2 regions of the Phormidesmis priestleyi ULC007 genome follow, and region 2 is predicted to be linked to the other one. Evidence: predicted binding sites of a transcription regulator. Region 2 holds the regulator's gene; the other holds the start of a gene.
What was found. Region 2 encodes HrcA, which represses chaperone genes, less so after heat shock. Its sites were predicted from a motif close to ANTTAGCACTCNNNANTNNNGAGTGCTAANT; they were not measured.

Region 1 (8,767 bases), on a different contig from region 2:
TCTGCCCTAGAAGAGGGGATCTGGATCGCTCCCCTTCTCACGGCATGGAAGAAAAGGTTGGGGGATGAAGGTGTTACAGACAATTGCGCTTTCTTGTTTCCACCCAAATCAGTTTTTAGTTAATACAACCAGAAAAAATGCACAAACTTTTGATGTTTAATGACGAGAAACTTCTGCGTCGATCGCTCACCCATCGTTCCTACGTCAATGAAAATCCTGGAGAAAATGGAGACAACGAGCGACTGGAGTTTTTAGGTGATGCAATCCTCAATTTCGTGAGTGGCGAGTATCTTTATCGGGTTCATCCTGAACTGGGAGAAGATGAAATGACCCGACGACGAGCCGCACTCGTAGACGAAAGACAATTGGCTAAATTTGCCACTGAGGTTGGTCTAGATTTCAGAATGCGATTAGGGCAAGGTGCAATCCGCGATGGTGGCTATCAAAATCCGAATCTTCTTAGCAGCACTTTCGAGGCAGTCGTTGGAGCTTATTATTTAGACCACGATCGAGATATTGAAGCATTGCGTCCTTTAGTCGAACAACTGTTTAACTCTGTACCTCCAGAAGTGATGATAGTTCGCTCAAATGTAGACTCAAAAAACAAGTTTCAGGAATTCGCGCAGGCGAATGATGCAACAATTCCGAAGTATGTCACAGAACAAATAGGTGGAGCAGACCATGCTCCTGAGTTTGCTTCTAGAGTTTATGTGGGCAACAAACTTTACGGTGAAGGGAAAGGTCGTAACAAGAGAGATGCAGAAAAACAGGCGGCTGAAGATGCTATGTCCAAGTTGAAGAAACGAAGCTTGCTTTGATACAGCAAATTAACGAAGGCGTAACTGAAATTTTACCCATCAGCGTTGATACCCATTTGATTTGTGAAGGCGGCAGATCCGCATGAGAGCGGCAGTGCCATGCCCGGACAAAAAGCATGGCATGCCGTGCCCCGTCGGATTGAACGATCGATCGCAATTGCCTCCGAAATTGGTATGAACAAATGGAAGCAGGTGTGTTCGCCTTTGGGCACTAAAAAAACGTCAGTTCGACGAGTTTTTTCGCTGCGTTGTCAGCGGCTTCTGCCCCCTAAATCCCCCATTCTGGGGGACTTTGAACCGGAAATTTTGGCTTGAAGTCCCCCAAACTTGGGGGATTTAGGGGGCACGACAAACTGTAACGAAGCCGTCGAATTCACGTTAAAAAAGGAGCCGAGCGCGCTACACGATCGACCCCTTTCAAATTAATTTAAGTGGGGACTACATCATACCCATACCGCCCATGCCGCCCATGCCGCCCATACCACCCATGCCGCCCATGCCGCCCATACCACCCATATCAGGGGCACCACCACCGGCCGCAGACTTCGGCTCAGGTTTCTCGACGACGAGCGCTTCTGTAGTCAGCACCATACCTGCGATCGAAGCCGCATCTTGCAGCGCCGATCGGACGACTTTTGCCGGATCGACAATTCCAGCAGCTACTAAGTCTTCATAGGTGTCGGTTAGCGCGTTGTAACCCATGTTGAAGTCTAAACCACGCACTTTCTCGACGACGACAGAGCCTTCAACCCCTGAGTTGTCGGCGATTTGTTTCAGAGGCGCTTCTAACGCTTTCATCACAATGTTTGCGCCGATCGCCTCTTCATCGATCAAGGTTTCTTTCAACGCTTCGAGCTTGACAGCTAAGTGAAGCAGCGTAGCGCCGCCTCCCGGAACAATGCCTTCTTCGACTGCCGCTTTGGTGGCGTTGAGTGCGTCTTCGATGCGAAGCTTGCGGTTTTTGAGTTCGGTTTCGGTAGCGGCACCGACTTTAATCACCGCGACACCACCCGCGAGTTTCGCAATTCGCTCCTGAATTTTTTCGTGGTCGTAGTCGGAGTCAGAGCGCTCCATTTCACTCCGCAGTTGAGCGACTCGCTTCTGAATGTCAGCCGCATTATCGCCACCTGCCACGATCGTGGTGGTATCTTTCGTGATCGTGACTTTGCGAGCAGAACCCAGCATTTCTAACGTCACCGTATCCAGGCTCAAGCCCATTTCTTCAGAAATCACCTGACCATTGGTGAGAACGGCAATGTCTTGCAGCATCGATCGGCGACGTTCGCCAAAGCCAGGAGCTTTAATCGCTGCCACGTTTAGTACGCCGCGCAAACGGTTAACTACCAGCGTAGCCAGGGCTTCTCCTTCAATGTCTTCGGCGATGATTAGCAGAGGTTGACCCGCGCGGGCAATCTTCTCCAAGACCGGAATCAAGTCTTGAATTGAGCCAATCTTTTTGTCTGCGAGTAAAATCGCGACATTCTCGAATTCGGCGATCAGACGCTCAGTGTCGGTGATGAAATAAGGGGAAAGATAGCCGCGATCGATCTGCATCCCTTCAACCAAATCCATCTCGGTGGCGAGAGACTTTGATTCTTCGACCGAGATCACGCCGTCTTTGCCGACTTTATCCATCGCTTCAGAAATCATCGCCCCGACTTCTTCGTCACCGCCAGAAGAAACGGTTGCCACTTGGGCGATCGCGTTGCCTTCAACAGGCTTGGCCACGGCTGCGATTTCTTCGACAATCTTGGCGACAGCTTTTTCAATGCCGCGTCTCAAGCTGACTGGGTTAGCCCCTGCCGCTACGTTTTTCATGCCTTCACGAATTAGCGCTTGGGCAAGCACCGTTGCGGTCGTAGTGCCGTCTCCAGCCAAATCTTTGGTTTTAGAGGCGACTTCACGAATCAGCGCCGCACCTGTGTTTTCGAGCGGGTCTTCGAGTTCGATTTCTTTGGCGATCGTCACCCCGTCATTGACGATTTGAGGTGCGCCAAACTTCTTTTCTAGCAGTACGTTGCGCCCCTTGGGACCCAGCGTGACTCTCACAGCATCGGCAAGAGCGTTTACTCCACGCTCAAGCGACTGACGAGCTTCATCTTTAAAGACAACAATCTTTGCCATATTCAGTTTCCCAGTTCTCTACCTAGAAATTTAGCACTCGTTAAGGCAGAGTGCTAATTAAGATTAGATCGGAAAACCGTACGACATGGGTAAATAATCTTCAAACAGGCCCGATCGACTGACATACCGATTTGATTGACGTGACAGATTCGCATGAGGACACGGCAGTGCCATGTCCCTACCACCGTTTGATCGGTTGCAATTATTTTTGAAATTGACATAACATCATGAAATTTTTCACTCAGCCGACGGGTTGGCAAACTGTGCTGGTCTTAACGATCGGAATTTTGGCAGTTTCGACCGCAGCAGTTTTAGTTCGGTTGGCGACTCGTGAAGCCCAGCTTTCGGCCGTCGGATTTAGTTTAGTGTTAGCTGCGTCTCGGTTAATCATTGCTTCTGGGGTGCTGCTTCCTACCTGGCAAACTATTCGTCGCAACCCTCCCACTCGATCGGCATGGCGCTATGCAACAGCCGCCGGAGTTGCGCTTGCCGCTCACTTTGCCACCTGGATTACGTCGCTGTCTTATACGTCGATCGCGGCTTCTACCACGATCGTCACGACGACTTCGATTTGGGTAGCGTTGCTTTCGTGGCGGTGGTTTGGCGAGAAACCCAACCGGGTCACGCTAGCAGGCATCGCGATCGCGCTGATTGGCGGCATCACGATCGGATGGCAGACTTCTGAGGCGACAGGCACGAATCCGCTTTTAGGCAATGGGCTGGCATTGGTCGGAGCCTGGACAGCCAGTTTATATCTTTTGCTAGGACGAGAGGCACAGCGACGGGATTTAGATGTGAGGAGCTATGTCACGATCGCTTACAGTGTGGCAGCGATCGTACTGTTGCCTTTACCCTTGCTTGCGGGAGCTTCCTACACGGGCTATTCACCGCTCACTTATGGATTGATTTTGCTGATGGCGATCGTGCCTCAGCTCATCGGACACACTAGCCTCAATTGGGCGGTTTGCTGGGTGTCTCCAACGTTGGTATCGGTGCTAACTTTGTTTGAGCCTGTTGCGTCGAGCGGGTTGGCATTGGTGCTGTTTGGAGAAGTGCCAGGAATCCAAGTGCTTATCGGAGCAATGATTTTGTTGATAGGGGTGGCAATCTCGATCGCCGCTAACCGATAAATTCTCTTTGACTTCTATCGACTCGCGGTTTCTGGCTTGATAGGGTTTGTGGCTTTCACGAGTCGCATCCGCTCAAAGCTGAGAGCAGTCACCCCGATCGTCACCAGCAAAATGCCAAACACTTGCACCTGCTGCAATTGACTATGAATGATAATAGCCGCCAAAACTGCTGTGATCACCGGGCCGCTAGAGGCAATAATCGACGATCGGGCCGCGCCCAGATACCGCACCCCAAAGTTATTACTCAGATAGCCGACTAGCGTTAATGCGCCCAAAACCAACCCACCGACAAAAAATCCTAGCCGCTTTTCGGGTAAGATGACGACTCCCAACTGGAGCGGCAGCGTCAGGCTGAGGCTCGACAAAAACAGAATCGTGACAAACTGCACCAGACTCACCGGAACGGGATGCAGTTTACGAAAGCCAAGCTGCATAAAGATCAGATAAAACGCAAACGCAATTCCTGCCAAAATAGCCGCAAAGACTCCACCAGAAGTCACCATGCTAGTCCTTGCTAAGTTGGGCAGTGCCGCCATAATCACGCCTACCAAAATCGCCACCATCACCGCTAAACGTAACCGAGTCGGACGATCACCAAAGAGCCACCACGCTAACGGCACGGTTACTAACGGATACATAAATAGAATTGTGACGGCAGGGCCAGGGCCGATTTGCCCGATCGCAATATAGATCAACACCTGCGACAGAAACAAAAAGCCACCACTGCCAATCACGTTAAACAGCGCCCGACGATCGCGATCAAGCACCAATTTTTTGATGTCTCTCCAAACTTGTGGGTAGATAAATGCGGCGATCGTAGCCATCAAGGGCACCACAATCAGCATTCGCATCCATAAAATTAGCAGCGAGTTGCCAAGACTGGGCTGAATGAACCCGCCAAAAGGCATCAGTCCCAACAAGCTAATCGGGCTGCCAATAATGATTTTGACGACCACATTGTGAACCGACAGCGCCAAGGTAGAGATCAACACAAACCATAGCCCGATCTGAAGCTGAGACCGCAGACGAGGTTCTGCGTTGAGCGGCAAAGGAGCGGCAGGAAATTCTAGTGGAATGGGCTGCGCTTCGAGGGCTTGTGAATGGGTTTGTAGGGTCTGATATCGGGCTTGCAGGTTTGCAATATCTTGAATTAGCTGCATCTTCTCAATTTGCAGCCGAGTCACATCTTGAGACAATTCATTGGCCGTGTTGTGTTGCAGTTCCTTTAGATCCTGGGTGCCTGAACCCAAACCAAATTTTTCTGGTTTAGCATTCTCATTCCCTGAGGGGTTCGATCGACTATCCTCACCCATTGAATTTCTATCCTCTAGCCTGTAGTGCACAAATCATCGTTTAGTCTTCACAAAAGCTTTCATTTCCTTGTTTGCTATTGTTCCCCATAAATTACAAGATCTGCACGAAATAGGTTGTGATCAAAAACTGAGCGACGGCGAAAATTGTGGCACTTAGCCCAGCCGCGATCGGAATGGTAACTAACCAGGTTAAACCAATCGATCGCAAGGTTTTAAACTGAATTGATTTTAAGCTTTGAATGAGTCCGATACCGACGACCCCTCCCACGAGAGCATGAGACGTGGAGACGGGCAAACCCAATCGAGATGCCACTAAAATCGTTGCAGCGGTTGCCAACTCAGCGCAAAATCCGCCACTGGGCTGAAGTGCGATAATGCCTTCTCCGATCGTGGCGATTACCTTCTTTCCCATCACGGCTAATCCAGCAACGATCCCGATGCCGCCAAGAACCAAAATCCACAAGGGAACCTGAAAGTTTTGCAGCGGAACGGACTTAGTTTGAGTAATATAAACAATCGCTGCCAAAGGTGAAACAGCATTGCCGACATCATTTGAGCCATGGGCAAACGCCACAAAACAAGCGCTCAGGACTTGAAAACGAGCCAGTAAAGGTTCAGGGTTTTGAATTTTGGCTTGGGTGTTTTGATCTAACTCTCGCCAGATCATAAGAGTTAGCGCGATCGCGCCGCCGCTCCCGATCAGCAACGGCAAATCATGAGCCGGAATGTCTAGCTCGAAGCGATCGCGCAAAATCCTCTGAAGAGGTCGGCTCAACGTTGGCAAGACAATTACGCCAAAGATGCCCATCAGAGCGGCACTTAGCCAGGGAATCCATTCTCGAAGTTGGGTGATCGGGTCGGGCTGATCAAGAATCCAGTGTTTGATTTGGCTGTAGAAGAGAGCGGCGATCGTGCCACTAATTAGAGGAGTAATCATCCACGTCAGTGAAATTATGCCGATCGATGACCAATCAACGGCACTGGGGCTGAGGGCAACACACGCGAATCCGGCGATCGCGCCTACAGTTGCATGAGATGACGACACCGGAAAGCCGAAAAGTGTGGCGATGTTGAGCCAAACCCCAGCCGAAATCAAGACGGAAACCATCCCGACTAATAGAATCTGAGGCGTTTGAGCAAACAAAGCGGGATCGACAATTCCAGTTGCTAACTTTGCAGAGACTTCTTGCCCAAAGACAACCGCCCCGGTGAATTCCAGAATCCCCGCGATGATTAGGGCTTGTTTGAGGGTGACTGCTTTGGAGCCAACAGAGGTGCCCATTGAGTTGGCAACATCGTTTGCGCCAAGGTTCCACGCTAAATACAACGCCAAAACCGCAGTAATCGCGATGACAAAATCTTCCATAACTTTGGACGTGAATAGTGGGTTGTAGAGCTTGCTGTATTGGCGTTATGTCAGTTAGCGTCAGAGAATGCTGCATTAGTCCTCTGCACTATGGTTACGTAGGCAATTATTGTTTCAAGTTCATTTTTGTGGAAAAAGGTTGTGTCTTTCGATATCACAGTGAGATCAAAAATTTTGCCCCTCACAATCACCTTTACTTGTTTCCTCTCTACATGGCAAGTACGGCTATTTCTGATTGAATATTCTTCTATTTACGTAGGAACTGAGGTAGATTAGTATTAATTTACACACCGTAAACAAGAGAGTCAGAAAATGGGATTTAAGGTAAAGCCAAAACATTTTAAGCAAGTGTAGAAAGTTACTTATAAAGCGGCTCCGATCGCTCTTATGGTTGCTGAGGTTGTGTTTCCTGCCTCAAAAGCTGTGCAAGCTGCTATGAAAGTTGGAAAGATCTTTTCCTAGCTTTCGCGAAATCTAATTTTTAAGTTGGCAAAGGGTGAAAGAATACTTTCGCCCTTTTGTTATGTAAAGCAGGCAGTTTAAAGGTATGTCCTAAGCGCACACCGTCTACAATTCAATTAGTAAGACGCAAACAGGAGCAACCTTTGTGGAAGTCCGACAATCACGATACAGCAAAGAAGAATTTGCTCAACGCGGACGCAATCTTACGAATCAAGTGTGCGTTCACAAGTTGAAGCAGGTAATCATGGCAAAATTGTGGCGATCGATATCGAAATGGGAGCCTTTGAGGTTGCCAAGAACAGCTTGACCGCTTCAGACCTCTTACTCGCTCACCATCCTAATGCTCAAATTTGGTTTGTGCGAATCGGGCATCGCGCTGTTCATCGGATTGGTTTTTCTGGGTCGGTTGAATCACGATGATTTTAGGGAACGTAACCGCAAATCGTGAGGCAGTCATTCAGATCGCAATAGTTGGTGAGAATAAGCGTCTCAAGAGTGTGAGAGCAGTCATTAATACAGGATTTACGGGTGAAGCTTGAAGGGATAGCGGGTGGCGCGGTGATTATTTCCGCCTTGTTGTAGTTGCAGCGCTATCAAAAACTGGATTACAAACTATCAAGATATTCTGCAAGAAGGCAGACAAGAAGAAGCCCGATCGCTCGTTCTGCGTCTCCTCGATCGTCAAGTAGGAGCTTTGCCAAAAGACACCCAAGCACAAATTAATTTGCTTCCACTCAATCAGCTAGAAGCGTTAGGAGAAGCCTTGCTCGACTTCACGCAGCTAACGGATCTAGAAGTCTGGCTTGAGCATTTGCAGAATTAAGAGCAGATAGCCAGTTCCCAAACCCCCTCTTATATAAAAAGAGCCTCCGCGGTCTAGGAGGCTATCGTGAATGCAATTTGTTGCCGATGTTTCAAGAGCGAAACCTTGAAACTCTCGATTAGAAGGGTTTAATGAGAATCTGCTCTAGCCTCTCTGAGTCTTGCGTCGAGTGCCTGACGATTTTCGGAAAGGGGGGCTGCTAATCGTGAAACGTTTTCAACTAGCCAGGGCATCAGGCGGTTGCCCAACACTGCAAGATGACTTTGCCATCCTACTAAAATTTCTGGCGAGTTCTTTTCGAGTCCCACAATCAGGGTTTGAGCCACTTTTTCAGGCGTAGTCGGCATGACCCATCGAAACCACTGAAAGTTCTGAACCATTTCTGTATCAGTCAGAGAAGGCAGCAGCGCGATGACTCGAATGTTATGGGCTGCAAGTTCTCCCCGCAGCGCTTGAGTGAATCCCAAAATGGCAAACTTGGTTGCGGAATAAGTCGCCATCGTTGGAGCGGCAATTTTTCCCATGAGGCTCGACACATTGACGATCGTGCCTTGTCGTTGCACTGCCATACGTCGAGCGATTAGACGAGTGATGGTGTACATCCCCATGAGATTGAGGGCAATCTCTTCTTGCATTTGAGGCAGTTGTGATTGTAAGAAGGGCGTTTGGTGGGCAACCCCTGCACAATTGACGAGAAGATGAATCGGCCCGTTATCGCGCCAAGCTTGAGC
Region 2 (8,767 bases):
ACAAGGCAAAACCGGACTCGCCCTGCTGCGTTATCGACCTGACACGATCGCCGCTGTCATCGATCGTCAATGTGCCGGAGAATCCCTAACCGCCCTCACCGGAATTTCTTGTCACGCTCCGATCGTCTCGTCTGTCTCCGAAGCACTTGCCTATCAGCCAACGGTGTTAGCGATCGGCATTGCTCCCTCTGGCGGAGCCTTACCTGAGGCTTGGCTGACCGAACTCAAGCAAGCTGCCGCCGCAGGACTGTCGATCATGAATGGACTGCACACGCAAATGTCTGCGATTCCCGAACTCAAAGATCTGCTCAAAGCAGGGCAGTGGATTTGGGATATTCGGCAAGAGCCATTGGGGTTAAAAGTTGGGAGCGGTGAAGCGCGATCGTTGCCCTGTTTGCGAGTTTTAACCGTGGGCACTGATATGGGCGTGGGCAAAATGGCGACGACGTTAGAACTCGATCGAGCGGCTCACAAACGAGGCATAAACTCGAAGTTTCTCGGCACGGGTCAGGCAGGCATCATGATCGCGGGTGATGGCATCCCTTTAGATGCAATTCGAGTTGATTTTGCCGCAGGTGCCGTCGAGCAACTCGTCATGCGCTATGGACATGACTATGAGATGTTGTTGATTGAAGGACAGGGTTCTTTGATGAATCCTGCTTCTACAGCGACATTGCCATTAATTCGAGGCAGTCAGCCCACTCATTTGATTCTGGTGCATCGAGCCGGACAGAATCACATTCGCACCTTTCCCGATGTGCCAATTCCGTCACTTCAAAACGCGGTTTACGTCTATGAAACCGTTGCCGCTGCTGGAGGCTCATTTGCACCTGCCCCTGTAGTGGGCATTGCGCTCAACACCGCCCATTTAGATGATGAAGCCGCTAGAGATGCGATCGCCCACGCCCAACAAGAAACCGGACTTCCCTGCACCGATCCCGTTCGGTTTGGGGCAGATCTGCTGCTAGAAGCAATCTTGAAGCCGATCAACTAACCCAGCGCATCTGATAGATAATCTGCTGTGGCTTCAACGAGCGCGATCGTATCTTCATAAACCATCCGCGTCGGGCCCAAAACGCCCACACTTCCCACCGCCGCAGACCCACGATTATAGGTTGAAGAAATCAGCGTACAGGTTCGCATCGGTTCTAAAGGATTCTCAGAGCCAATGCGAACGGTAACTCGTCGCCCCGACCCATCTAAGTCGGGTTGGTCAAAGATCAGCGGCATTAGCTGGTGCTGTTCTTCTTCGAGTAGATGCATGATGGTTTTGATGTGATGCAGCTCCGAAAATTCGGGCTGTCTCAACACTTCTGAGACTCCGCTAATTAAAATTTGCGTCGGCACCGCAGACGATTGTGAAAAGCGACGAGTCAAATCGGCAAGCAGCGACGTGAGCGAATGACTATAGCGTTCAAACTCGCGTCCCAACTCGCTCCAATCAAGGGTAGCGATGTCGGCGGGCGATCGTCCTTTTAGTTGCTCGTTGAGAAAGTTTGAGAGAATTTGGAGTTCACGATCGACCTTTTCGGCATCAATTTCGGCATCGTCTTCAAGCTTGGGCAACTCCATCAGCACCGATCGCGTTTCATAGGTGTCTGTAACCACAATCAGCATGATTCGCTCAGGGTCGATCTGCACAAGCTGCAAGTGGCGTAGCTCGGTTGTGCGCGTCAGGGGCATGGTGATCAAAGTGATATAACCGCTGAGAGTCGCCAGAATCTGGGCTGCCCCTCTCAATAGCGCCTCAAAGCTCCACTCATCCCAATTAAGGCGACCTGCCAGCAGTTGCTCAATTTGACTGGTCGCCTCAGTCGAGGGTTTGATCAGCTTGTCTACATAAATTCGATAGCCAGAATCAGAAGGAACTCGCCCGGCTGAAATGTGAGGCTGATAAAGCAGACCTGATTTTTCTAACACCCCCATCGCATTGCGAATCGTGGCAGAACTGACGCTAAGATTATATTCTTTAACTAGCGCTTCTGAGCCAACGGGTTCAGCAGTCGCGATATAGTGGCGCACCGTTGCCCAAAGAACCTGCTGCTGACGGTTTGTGAGATTGATGGGTAGGGACATTTTTATTAAACGAGATTACGATCGCAGTCTTTCAAAATTCAAGAACAATAAAGGATTCAGACACAGATGCACATTGGGATTGAATTCAAGATAGCAGATTCTTAATTTTGTCTTTTATCTAGGATCACTGTCGTAACACACACATCAAAAATCAACGATTCAAATCGCTGCTCTAGTAGCGTGGAACACTGGAATCAACGACGATCGAGTAAGCATCAATGCCGCCTGCAATATTTCTGACTTGCGTAAAGCCCTGATTGATCAACCACTGACACATCTGGGCAGAGCGCACTCCGTGATGACACAAGACTAGCGTTTCTTGATCACGGTCAAGCCGGGTCTCGATCGCTTCAGACCACTGGGCAAACTCGCTCAACGGCAAATTCACAAAATTGGATAAGCTAGCGGTCTCGATCTCCCACGATTCCCGCACGTCTATGAGTTGCAGAGTGTTTGAAGCGTCTGTCAACATCTGAGCAAGTTCTCTAACGGTGACTTCGGGCAAGGGTTGGCGAGAAAATGAGTCAGTCATGGGGCGGCGATCGTACGGCTTATTGAGAACAGCTTAAGCGATTCCTCCTGGAGTCTGTTCAAAATCCTGTGTCAGTTGTCGCGACTCGCTGCGGTCAAGTCCGCCAAGAAATTAATTTCCGGGTGGGCTTTCGGGTCAACAAGCACGACTGAATTTACAATCCCTCCTCCCAATCTACAAGTCACTGAGCGGCTTGACGATTTTGCCCATAAAGCGCAATCAATTGAGTAATGCTTTCTGCCTGTTGCTGGGCGACTGCTGCTTGTTGCTTGGTGGTCTCTTTGATTTCCCGAAATTCCCCCTTGATGTCTCGAAATTCCTCCCTAATTTCTCTCATCTCCTCTCTACTATTTTTAAATTCTTCTCTCATTTCTCGAAATCCCTCTTTCATTTCTTCTCTGCTTTGTTTAAATCCTTCGTTAATTTCACGAATTGACTGGGTTTGCTGTCGAGCATTTTCTGTTTGCTCCTGCATCAAAAACCTGAGTTCGGTTAAGCCTTCGGTAAGACGACCGATTTGATCAGTCAGATGGCTTAACTGTCGTTGAATGGGGAAATCAGATTGTTCGCTATTTGAAGTCATCGTCGCTGCTTAAAGACTGATTGAGTGAAATCATTGTACTGGCATCAGCCGCCTGTAGTATTGATCAGAGTCTTCATCGGATAAGTGGGTTTGACTTCGCCGACGGGCATTCGTCGATAGAGCGCACTGTGAGGCAAAACGCGCAAGATCTCTTGAATCGTGGTGATGCCTTGAGTTACTTTGGCGATCGCCGCCGATCGAAACGACTCAAAATTGCCGTCCATCAAGTAGCGGTTGAGCTGCGTCATCGTGCCTTCATAAATGATTTGACGCACCGCATCGTCGACGTTTAATAACTCAATGATGGCTTCGCGCCCCAAATAGCCAGAGCCATAGCAGCGATTGCATCCTTTCCCTTTGCGCCAGTGATCAAGGTGGGCATGATCGCGATCGATGCCTAAAGCTTTGAGATCTTTGTCAGTCGGTTGATAAGGCTCAGAACAGTGCGGACAGTTTCTTCTCACTAGTCGTTGAGCGACGACTCCCAATAACGCATCGCTGATTAAACCCGGATCAGGCCCGATATCTTTGAGGCGAGGAATCGCGCTGACCGCATCGTTAGTGTGTAGCGTTGTCAGCACGAGGTGCCCAGTCAACGCGGCACGAACTGCGGTTTCTGCGGTTTCGCTGTCTCTGATTTCTCCGAGCATAATAATGTCGGGATCTTGACGCAAAATGGCCCGTAATCCCGCCGCAAATGTCATTCCCGCCGCTTCATGCACCTGGGTTTGGGTGATGCGAGGCAAGACATATTCAACCGGATCTTCGACGGTGATCACATTCACATATTCGGTGGCGATCGCTTGCAGACTGGTGTAGAGCGTGCTGGTTTTGCCAGAACCCGTCGGACCCGTGAAAATGACCATGCCTTGAGGTTGACCCAGCCAGCCTTGATAGATCTCCAGACTGGCATCTGAAAACCCTAGCTCGTGCATATCAGTAAACGGGTTTTGACGCGGCAAAAGCCGAATCACCGCTTTCTCACCGCCGACACAAGGCAGGGTGCTAACGCGCAGATCCAATCCTAAATCGGTTTCTTGACCAGAGGCATAGCTCTCGCCAATGCGGGCATCTTGAGGGCGACGACTTTCAGCAATATCCATGTTAGACATGACTTTAAGGGCGACGATCGCACGACGACTGATCTCGATCGGCAGAGTGGTAATATCTCGCAAAATGCCGTCAATGCGATAGCGGACTCGCAGCCCATCGGGAGTTGGCTCTAAGTGAATATCGCTGGCGCGGTTTCGCAGCGCCCCAGAGATAATCGTTCTAATGCGCCCAATCTGGTCTGCGGCTTTTGTCAGATAGAGTTCGGTGACTTCCCCGATGTTTTCTTGCTCTAGTTCGCCTGTGAGCGGATTGATCAGTGGAGAGGCACTGATTTGGGTGTGGTCTAGATTTGAGACGTGATACCACGCACGATAGCTTTTGTCAGAAACTGGAATGATTTTGACATCGGTGAAAGTACGATCGCTCAAGCTTTGAATCATCGCCTCCGAGAGCGCCACGGGGCTACCCAGATAAAAACAGTTTCGCCACAGCAGCAGCGGAATCAGAGGCGGCAGCGAGTTACGATCGGGAAATTCTCTTAAAAAGCGGTTGCTGACTTCGCGATCGAGCAATTCCAACGTGACGTTGCCATCGAGATCGACGAGTAGGTGAAGCGCTTGTTCGCACGTCAGCTCACGATTTTTTAATTGTTGCCAAACAGAGAGACTGGAGTTAGGAGCTTTCATGATTGACCTAGAAGTGAGTGCAGACTATTACTCTGTCAGGGCTAGAGTGATGCAAGTCGGCTTAATTAACGTCAGTTCGATGAAGCGAAAAGCTTCATCGAACTGACGTTAATTAAGCCGAAGGCGATCGGCGAGTGGATGCGATTCCCAACACTCCAGCGATCCTACTGTAGCGAGACCTTGACTACAAGCTGTCTCAGTTACACCTGCGTTCTTTTTAAATACTTAGGGGTTGGGTGAAGATTCGGAGGGAGGCGCAGGCGTTTCAGACGTTGGCTGCTCTAACCGCCGATGCTCGACAAACTGCTTCATCGCAAGGCGGCGATTGGTCATAAAGCGTCCCCAAAATCCCGGAATCAAGCCATCCATTGTCTTGGCGATCGACCAGACTTCGATAGCCATGATGTTGTAAAACGCGCGATCGGAGCGACGAAGTTTTTCGAGCCATTGTTCAAGCGTCATGGCAGGAAGAGACTCGATTAAATTCTGCTCTGGAGATTCAGAAGATGGTTTAGGCTCAGACATAGGAATTTTTATTCTTTCTAATTTTGTCTTTGCCTGCGGACATCTTAATAGCTAGCAGTGGCATTGTGCTGAAATAATGATTTTGGGTAAAGACAGGTTTGTCGATATCCTTAATTACCACAAGGCATCGGGTTAGACCCGTCGCTATCAATCCTTCGTCTGGGCTGATCCATGAAGCTTCGCTCATTTTTCTATCTCTTGGCAACCATCGTCGCCGGACTTTTGTTAACGGGCACGATCGCGTTTTTTTGGCTGTTTGCTCAAAGTCCACTGGGGTTGTTTAACGGCAGCCGAGAACAACCGTCAGCAGCCATGTTTGTCTCTAAGCAGGCTCCTGTAATGGCATCGTTGATGGTTAACCCCGATCGGTTAACGTCTTTACGCCAAATTATCGTCAAGCCTAGCGATCGCCGACAGGCACGGGCAGAGCTTGATCAGTTCAAACAAGGCATTGTCGGTGCGCTGGGGTTTGATTATCGTCACGATTTGCAACCCTGGCTGGGTGACGAAATTACGGTAGCGGTGACGACCCTGGATATTGACCGCGACCTCGAAAACGGTCAACAACCCGGTTATTTAATGGCAATGAGCACCCAAAACTCGCAGCGATCGCGAGAATTTCTGCAAGTGTTTTGGCAAAAACGGGCGATCGCTGGGGCAGATCTGATATTTGAATCCTACAAAGGCACCAAGCTGATCTACGGAAGTGACTTAAAAGATCCTCAAGATCGTTCAAAATCTTCTAGCCAATCGACGCAAAACGCTGCCAGCCCGATCTCGTTTGCCAGCGCAGTGGTCGGCAATCAGTTTGTCTTGTTCGCCAATAGTCCCAAAGTTTTGCGAGATGCGATTAACACAGTTCAGGCGACAGAATTAGGATTAGCCAGTTCGGAGACTTATCAGACGGCGATCGCCCACCTCAATCAAGGGCGCATCGGCTTAGTGTTTGTGAATTTTCCTCAGCTAGCCGCGTTGACTGGAAAAGAGTCTGCTTTAGCTGAACTTGCCACCAAGCCTGAAGATAATTCAGCAACCTATGAGAGTTTAGCGATCGCGCTCGGACTCGATCGTCAAGGCTTGACCGCAGAAACAGCACTCTTGACACCCACAGGCGAAATCGCTTCAACTCCGTCAACCTCTAAACCCGTTGAAGCATTGAAATACATTCCGGCAACCAGTCCGATTTCGGCATCTGGAGTCAACCTCGACCAACTTTGGAGCAGTCTTTCTCAAGGCGTATCTGGATATCGCAACGTTGCCGATTTAATCAATCGACCGATCACCGCACTCAACGATCGCTGGAAGTTAGATCTGCCGCAAGATATTTTTAGCTGGGTCAAAGGAGAGTATGCGCTGGGATTAGTGCCGCAACAAGACGAAAATCTGGCAAAGAATGAAACGGCCCTACCAGGTTTAGGTGACTGGGTTTTTGTGGCAGACAAATCTGCTGAAGAAGCACAGCAGGCGATCGAGCGTCTCGACGAACTTGCTAAAGAACAAGGGATCAGCGTCGGATCTCTGCAAGTCTCTGATCAGACCGTCAACGTCTGGACTCGCCTGTCAACGACTAATGACGTTAAAAAGCGCAACCAAAAAGTCCTGAATGTGCAAGCCGAAGTGGCTGGAGTTCATACGTCTGTGGGCAACTATGAGATTTTCACAACTTCAGTCGAAGCGATGAGTGAAGTGCTGAAGGCGACCCAAAATCCGATCTTAAAGAGCAAGACCTTTAAGCAAGCGATCGCGCCCCTCGCAACCCCCAACAATGGCTATCTCTATCTCGACTGGAAATCTGCCCAACCCCTTTTAGAGAGCCGATTCCCGATTCTAAAAGTTCTGAAGTTGGCGGGTCAGCCCTTTTTCGATCATTTGCGATCGTTCACGTTTAGCAGCTACGGCAGTCAACCCGGTGTGCAACAAGGCGGCGCGTTTATCAAGCTGTAGGGGTAGTGCCCCCGTGCCTACCCCTGACGGAGGGCAACCACGGGGGGATTGCCTCTACAAAATCATTCCGATAGAGGACATTTCTCAATCGCCTCCGACATTAATTCCACTGCCAAACACTTGAGCGTTTTGGGTGTTGATTCCCGTTAGCACTGCGCCAGCCGTGTCAGCGTTGTACATCGTTACGCTTGCTAGATTTGCTTGACTTAGGTCGGCTAACGTGAGACTTGCATTCGTCATAAATGCACCCGTGAAATTTGTTTCTCTAAGGTTTGCGCCTGTAAAATCGGCTCCCTCCAAGTTTGCATTGGTCAGATTTGCGCCTTCAAGGTTGGCACTTCTTAGATCTGCCCCTAGTAGGTGAGTGCCGCTCAGGTTCGCCTGGGTCAAGTCGCAGCCGGAACATTCTCCTGTTTCTAAAAGTCGTTTTACCTGGTCAGGGTTTGCAGCGCTTGCTGGGAAAGCAACACAGAACGTTGCTAAAAGCCCGATCGTACCAATCATGCTCTTTTTCATACCTTCCTCCTCAAAAATTAACCGAAAGACTCAGGACAGTTTTTATAGAGTGTTGATAGAACGAATCAAATAAATATTGTTGGATATAGATCTATTCAACCGAAAAACTGTGAGGAAGTCGTGATGCCAGCAGAAGAGTTTACCTAACCCAGTAGGTAGATTTTTTGCGTTTGGATGGGTTTATTGGAGGGTCGATCGTGCAATCTTTTTTCAAAAAATCGTCCCAGATCACGAAACTGTGGACGATCTAGCTTTTTGACAAAACTTAACATAAGATAAACATATGTATTCCATTTGAGTTAGAAGCGACAATGACTGGATTTATTGGCAGATTGTTTAGTTCTAAAGACAAAGCGGATAGAAACGAGACCAAAGCAGAAGCCCCCGCACCTGCGAGAAAAGAGCAACCTGCCGCAGCGCCAACGGCGAAAGATGCCTTCTTTCTAGATACCGATTCTGCTAGCGGCATGGGCGACGTAGAGTATATGCGGACGGTTAAGAAGGTAAAACGCACCTACGCCAGAACCGTAGACAGCCCCCAGCACATGGAACAAGTTAAAGAAATCTCTGCGATGAACGGCAAGATTTCGGCAGGGAGCAATACGTCGTCTAATGGCTCCACGCCTAGTTCTGAGGCGCAACCGAATCAACAATCTGCACCGCAAGTCAACGAAGCTCAACAGCGTCGCAAAAGTGACACCAGCATGGATATGTTCCGCAACATGGCCAAAGACATTCGCAAATAGGTCTGAAATTTGAGGTTTGAGTGAGTGTCTCTCATGCAAACCTCAAATCTGTTGATCGCTTTCCTGGTAAATTGAGCGATGAAAGACTGCCAGGTGATGGATGGAG

Region 1: the regulator HrcA is predicted to act here: its motif matches at 2,971-3,001, upstream of groL (chaperonin GroEL).

Annotation. Positions count from the first base shown of each region.
Region 1 covers NZ_PVWG01000005.1:44,121-52,887, reverse strand. Annotated here, with positions in the region: gene rnc (ribonuclease III) at 138-818, shown strand; gene C7B65_RS06625 (hypothetical protein) at 882-1,133, shown strand; gene groL (chaperonin GroEL) at 1,257-2,942, opposite strand; gene C7B65_RS06615 (DMT family transporter) at 3,170-4,072, shown strand; gene C7B65_RS06610 (DMT family transporter) at 4,087-5,385, opposite strand; gene C7B65_RS06605 (inorganic phosphate transporter) at 5,477-6,751, opposite strand; gene C7B65_RS06600 (hypothetical protein) at 7,430-7,633, shown strand; gene C7B65_RS06595 (DUF4351 domain-containing protein) at 7,806-8,036, shown strand; gene C7B65_RS06590 (SDR family NAD(P)-dependent oxidoreductase) at 8,165-8,767, opposite strand, start outside.
Region 2 covers NZ_PVWG01000010.1:32,292-41,058, reverse strand. Annotated here, with positions in the region: gene C7B65_RS11035 (N-acetyltransferase DgcN family protein) at 1-994, shown strand, start outside; gene hrcA (heat-inducible transcriptional repressor HrcA) at 991-2,076, opposite strand; gene C7B65_RS11025 (rhodanese-like domain-containing protein) at 2,249-2,608, opposite strand; gene C7B65_RS11020 (hypothetical protein) at 2,790-3,191, opposite strand; gene C7B65_RS11015 (GspE/PulE family protein) at 3,236-4,930, opposite strand; gene C7B65_RS11010 (hypothetical protein) at 5,156-5,455, opposite strand; gene C7B65_RS11000 (DUF3352 domain-containing protein) at 5,654-7,399, shown strand; gene C7B65_RS10995 (pentapeptide repeat-containing protein) at 7,484-7,915, opposite strand; gene C7B65_RS10990 (hypothetical protein) at 8,227-8,661, shown strand; gene C7B65_RS10985 (four-carbon acid sugar kinase family protein) at 8,762-8,767, shown strand, end outside.